2 linked regions of the Luteolibacter flavescens genome follow. The protein of the gene in region 2 interacts with the protein of the main gene of each other region in a pairwise test. Links are inferred from orthologs where the notes say so. Each region holds a gene or a part of one and is shown on either strand. Other genes may lie near its edges.

Region 1 (2,995 bases), on a different replicon or contig from region 2:
AAATTCGAAATGTGCCGAAGTCTCCTCATCTCTGTTCTCGCTGGCGCGATCTCCCTTTCGGGAGCATTCGCTGAAAGCGATGCCGAGAAGGAGATTTCGGAGGCCGAATCCCGGTTCTACGAAGCGAAGTCAAAGATCGATTCGGACTACAGGCGGGATTTTGCCGCGGCTCTTTCGAAAGGAGAGACGATCGAAGTTTACCTTCTGGATTTCGAGACGGAACCGACCCCATCGGATTTCCTCTATTGGGACACCCGATTGGAGGAAGATGAATTTCCGATCATTCCTTACGGCGCTAAATCGAAGATTCTAAAACGCGCGATTCTCACTGACGACCAGAAGCTGGACTTCCTTCCGAAGCTCCAGAAGGTGGTTGGAGTCCAAGGTGATGTTGGAGGTGGCGCCTTCTGCCACATGCCGATACATGGAGTGAGAATCACTGCTGGGGAGAAGATCATCTTCCAATCGAGCTTCTGTTGGAAATGCGGGAATTTCGCATTCGGATATCCGGATCGTGCTGCGTGGATTGAGATCCACGGAAAGGAAATCGCCGAGGCTTTCAACAAGCTCATGCCGATTCCCCAGTCCGAGATCGACCGCTTCGACTCGAAATTCGGCAAGAAGTCTCCGGATGCAGCCAAAAAGCCCGGTCAAAACGACAAGGAGCTGGATCAACTTGAATAGTCCGTGAGCGGCAAGACGTGTCGAAGCCGCAACCTGACTGTAATTTCCAACGCCAGCTCCTCTCTCAACAATTCTCCAATTCTACTACCATGGAACATACCACCATCGTTGAAATCCGCGGCCGCGAGGTCATCGACTCCCGCGGTAATCCTACCGTCGAGGCCGACGTCATCCTCGAATGCGGTGTCGTTGGCCGCGCCGCCGTGCCCAGCGGTGCCTCGACCGGCGAGCACGAAGCCTGCGAACTCCGCGACGGCGACAAGTCCCGCTACCTCGGCAAGGGCGTCCTGAACGCCGTCGAAAACCTCAATGGCAAGCTGGCGCCCGCACTCTGCGGCATGATCGCCACCGACCAAGCCTCGATCGACGCCGCCATGATCGCGATCGACGGCACCAAGAACAAGTCGTCCATCGGTGCCAATGCCATCCTCGCGGTCTCGATGGCCGTGGCAAAGGCTGCCGCCCAGGCGACCGGCCTGCCGCTCTACAAGTACCTCGGCGGCCCGAACGCAAAGGTCCTGCCCGTGCCGATGATGAACATCATCAACGGCGGCGCGCACTCCGACGCTCCGATCGATTTCCAGGAATTCATGATCATGCCGGTCGGCGCTCCGACCTTCCGCGAAGGCCTGCGCTACGGTGCGGAGATCTTCCACGCGCTGAAGAAGGTGCTGCACGACCGCGGCCTCTCCACCGCCGTGGGTGACGAAGGTGGCTTCGCCCCGAACCTCGCCTCCGCGGACGACGCCCTCAGCGTCATCGCCCTGGCTGTCGAGAAGGCAGGCTACAAGCTCGGCGAGGACATCGCCATCGCGCTCGACGTCGCCTCCTCCGAGTTCTGGGATGCCAAGCAGAACGCCTACGTCTTCAAGAAGTCCGACAAGTCGGTGAAGAGCGCGGAAGAGCTCGTCGCCTACTACGCCGGCCTGCAGGCCAACTACCCGATCATCTCGATCGAGGACGGCTGCGCCGAGAACGACTGGGCAGGCTGGAAGATCCTCACCGACAAGCTCGGTGCGACCACCCAGCTCGTCGGCGACGACCTCTTCGTCACCAACGTCGAGTTCCTCTCGAAGGGTATCGCCACCGGCACCGCGAACTCGATCCTCGTGAAGGTGAACCAGATCGGCTCGCTCACCGAGACCTTTGACGCCGTGGAAATGGCCAAGGAAAACGCCTACACCGCCGTGCTCTCGCACCGCTCGGGCGAGACCGAGGACAACACCATCGCCGACATCGCCGTCGCGACGAATTGCGGCCAGATCAAGACCGGCTCCATGAGCCGCTCGGACCGTATTGCAAAGTACAACCAGCTCCTCCGCATCGAGGAAGAGCTGGGCAACGACGCCGTCTACGGCGTCGGCAAGCTGAAGGTCCTCCGCTAAGTTATTGGTCCGCACCCCGAGTGCGGATCAATCTTGCAGCCACTCCGCTTCTCAAGGCGGCCCGCATCCTGTGCGGGCCGCTTTTTGTTTACTGCGGGGATTGCCCGGTTACTCGAAGGAGAAGGTGAACATCACGTATTCGGTCATCGTGCTGGAGCCGCTCGTTTTCAGGACGAGGGCCGAGCCGTAGGGGATACTTCCCTTGAAGCCGGCGGTCCTGACGCGGACGGACGCCTTCGACTCGCCGCCAGCGAAGCTCACCGCTTCCTTGATCTTTTTCGCGGGGATGTAGGTGGCCACCTGCTCCTTTCCGGATAGCGGTTTTTGCAGTTCCGACAGCTCGCCCGAGGGATGGGCGAGGACCTGATGGTCGTAGGACACGACGGCCTCCATGCCGTGCTTCGTGGTCTGGAGCTGGACCTCCCGCTGGGTGCCCATCCAGGTTTCTCCGAATGCGTAGTGGGGGAAGTGGTTGTTGGCGAAGCCGGACACCATGCGCCCGCCCCGGACCATCGCCTTGTCCTGATGGATGCTCTCGCTCTTCGCGCCCCGGACCCTTGATGCTTCCTTGAAAGCGGCGACCGCTTCCTGCTGCGGCATCACCCCGGTCCGCATCCCGGAGTCCTTGCTCATGACGACCCGCTTGGTCTCAAGGGTGATCCAGGTCGCTTTCTCCAGATCCTGCTGGTTTGCCACCGTGAGCGGGACGGTGGAACTGCATGAGGCCAGAAGAATGCTGGATGCCGCAGAGATGAATAGAAGTCCGGTTTTCATGGAAGGGTTGGGTTTTGGGATCATCGGCTGCTATCAGAGCGGTCATTCGGAGGCAAGCTCCCGCCGTCGATGGGAACGACATGAGGGATTGCCCCCGCGCTTCCGGCTTGGCATGAAGCGCCCGTGCGCATCATCGCGGGAAAAGCAGGACG
Region 2 (2,985 bases):
GACCTCCTCCTCTGCCTGTGCGCGGAATTCATCATCCCGCTCGCAGCAGGAGACCTCGCTGGCCAGTTCCGCCTCCGCCTTGAAGCGGACATAGGCATCCTCGATCAGCGCGGGATCGGCCTGCTCACCATTGACTCGCAGCATGCCGGTATCAGCGCGGCGGGTTGAGCGGCGGCGGCGTGAAGCCTTCCATGAGGGTCGAGCGCGCCTCCAGCGTGGAGCGATATTGTGCGAGCTGGGCCGGGGTGAGGATGCCCTTCAGCGCAGAGACGCGGACCTCTGCGGTGGCGCGTTGCGCCTCGATGAGGCGGCGCTGCACTTCCTGCGGGTTCTGCATCGCCTCGGGATCATCCATCACGTCGCCCAAGTCTTCCAGGACGGAAGCTTGGTTCGGGCCGACCATGCCAAAGGATTCATTCATGAGCGCCCAGCCCGCCGGGCGTCTCGCCGCGGCGGCCTCGCTGATCTCGCGCATGGCACCCAGCGCCTGCTCGCGCTGATCCTCGGAAAGATCTACCAAGCCGATGAGGTCTGCCACGTCCCGCTGGGCCTTTGCCTCGATGCGGTTGTCGCTTTCCCGCTGCTTGAAATCATCGAGCGCGGCGACCTGCTCGGGGTCCAGGAGCTTCTTCACGTCTTCCATGAAGGCCTGCTCGGAAATGCCGGCCTGCTGGATGGCATCCACGGGATTTGTGCTGCTGCTCTGCAGATCTCGGAAGCCGTCGCGGCGGTTTGCCAAGAGCACGGCCAGCGTCTGCCGCTGCTCCTCGCTGAGCCCGAGCGCCTCGGTGAGGCGGGACAGGCGGGCATTCTGCGCGCGATCCGCCGCATTGCCGAAGTTCTCCTGAAAGCGTGCCTGAGCGGAAACCAGCTCCGGATCGGACGCGGCCGGCGCTGTCCCGCGCTGCTTCAGCACCAGCGGGCGCTGGCTGGATTTCCCGTCGAGCCTCACATTTCCGCTGCTGCCTCCGTTACCACGGGTCGTATTTGACGCGCCATTCGCGGTGGCCGAGGCATCCGGGGCCGCATCGGGTGTCGGCTTGATGACCCAGCCTGCGGCGAAGCTGAGCAGGGCGATGGCGGTGACGACTACGGGTTTCATGGCGATGAGAAAACGGGCAGGACAGGAGTATAGCGCCGCCGGGCGGCAGATTCGTCGGTTTTCAGGCCTCGCGGATCTGCTTCACCGCTTGCGCCATGTCCGGAGCGCGGAAGGTGGAGGAGCCCGCGACCATCACATTTGCCCCGGCTTTCGCGCAGCGGGCGGCGGTGAGGGCGTCGATGCCGCCGTCCACCTCGATGTGGTAAGCCAGCCCGTGCTCGTCGCGCCACTGCGCCGCGGCCTCGATCTTCGGCAGCACTTCATCCATGAAGGCCTGCCCGCCGAAGCCGGGAACCACGGTCATGCAGAGGAGCAGGTCGATCTGGTCGAGATACGGCACCACGGCCTCGAAGGGCGTGGCGGGATTCAGCGCGAGCCCGGCCTTGCAGCCCGCCTCGCGGATGGCGCGCAGGGTGGCGGCCACGTCGTGGTCCGCCTCCACGTGCACGGTGATGAGATCCGACCCGGCTGCGATGAAGCGTGGCAGGAAGTGATCCGGCCGCGAGACCATGAGGTGGACGTCCAGGTAGATGTCATTTGTCTCATGGACCGCCTGCACCACGGCCGGGCCGAAGGAGATATTGTCCACGAAGTGGCCGTCCATCACGTCCAGGTGGATCCAGTCCGCGCCGGAGTGGATCGCGCGCGTCACCTCATCGCGGATGCGGGAAAAATCGGCGGCTAGCAGGGAGGGCGAAATGACACGGTCGCGGCAGGTCGGCGGGATCACGTCGGGGAAGGTGGCCTCCCCCGCCCGGGGTGCCAAGCGCCAAGAAAGGCCGGGGGCTTCCTGTGTCATCCGGGGCGGATGCGGGGTGCGGGGGGCATTCCGGCAGTCTCAGGAGTTGCATTTCACGCGCCTGCGGTCCATTTCCTCCGCCCCAAGCCGACCCATCATGAGCCAGAAGTCCCTGCGTATTGCCCTCGGCGCCGATCACGGCGGAGTAGACCTGAAGGATGCCCTCGTCGCCCACCTCAAGGCCGCCGGCCATGAGGTCACCGACTTCGGCACGCAAGGCCACGAGTCCGTGGACTACGCGGACTTCGCCAATCTGGTGGGCCGCGCCGTCTCCGACGGCACGAATGACTTCGGCGTGCTCTGCTGCACCTCCGGCGTGGGCGTCTCCATCGCCGCGAACCGCCACCGCCACGTGCGCGCGGCAAATGTCCGCACCGTGGAGGAGACCGTCACCACCCGCCAGCACAACGACGCAAACATCCTCTGCTTGGGCGGCAAGACCGTGGACGTGGAAACGGCGAAGGCGATGGCCGATGCTTTCCTTTCCACCGCCTTCGAGGGTGGCCGCCACGAGCAGCGCGTCTGCAAGTCCTCCGGCTCCCGCATCGCGGAGATCGATCCCGACCTCTACGCGGCCATCGTCGCCGAGGAGAAGCGCCAGCGGAACAACATCGAGCTGATCGCTTCCGAGAACTTCGCCTCGCCCGCCGTGATGGAGGCGCAGGGCTCCGTGCTGACGAACAAGTATGCCGAGGGCTACCCGGGCAAGCGCTGGTACGGCGGCTGTGAAAACGTGGACGTGGTCGAGCAGCTCGCCATTGATCGCGCGAAGAAGATCTTCGGCGCTGAGCACGCGAACGTGCAGGCCCACTCCGGCTCGCAGGCGAATACGGCGGTGTATTTCTCCGTGCTGAAGCCCGGCGACAAGATCCTGACCATGGATCTCTCGCACGGCGGCCACCTCACCCACGGCCACAAGGCGAACTTCTCCGGCAAATTCTACGACGTGGTCCACTACGGCGTGAGCAAGGAGGACGAGCAGATCGACTACGACCACCTCGCCGAGCTCGCCCGCGAGGTGAAGCCCGCGCTGATCACCTGCGGGGCCAGCGCCTACTCGCGCGTGATCGACTTCGAGCGCATG

What was found.
Region 1: the proteins of rpe (region 2) and eno interact in binary tests that used the Escherichia coli proteins (3 or more experiments, as listed by UniProt). The link is inferred for Luteolibacter flavescens from one-to-one orthologs.

What each region holds. Positions count from the first base shown.
Region 1 is NZ_JAPDDS010000011.1:22,085-25,079, reverse strand. The notes cover bases 83-2,921. They hold eno (phosphopyruvate hydratase), read left to right. Parts: upstream 83-773; coding sequence 774-2,069; downstream 2,070-2,921. Other genes in these bases: OKA04_RS17725 (hypothetical protein), read right to left, coding at 2,178-2,843; OKA04_RS17735 (hypothetical protein), read left to right, coding at 83-684. In the rest of the region: more of OKA04_RS17735, read left to right, coding at 10-82; 16S rRNA (guanine(966)-N(2))-methyltransferase RsmD, read left to right, coding at 2,967-2,995. UniProt on the Escherichia coli protein: Catalyzes the reversible conversion of 2-phosphoglycerate (2-PG) into phosphoenolpyruvate (PEP). It is essential for the degradation of carbohydrates via glycolysis.
Region 2 is NZ_JAPDDS010000009.1:72,942-75,926, reverse strand. What follows is about bases 33-2,861. They hold rpe (ribulose-phosphate 3-epimerase), read right to left. Parts: upstream 1,902-2,861; coding sequence 1,164-1,901; downstream 33-1,163. Other genes in these bases: rpiB (ribose 5-phosphate isomerase B), read left to right, coding at 1,999-2,861; OKA04_RS16145 (hypothetical protein), read right to left, coding at 152-1,102; OKA04_RS16150 (peptidylprolyl isomerase), read right to left, coding at 33-144. In the rest of the region: more of OKA04_RS16150, read right to left, coding at 1-32; more of rpiB, read left to right, coding at 2,862-2,985. UniProt on the Escherichia coli protein: Catalyzes the reversible epimerization of D-ribulose 5-phosphate to D-xylulose 5-phosphate.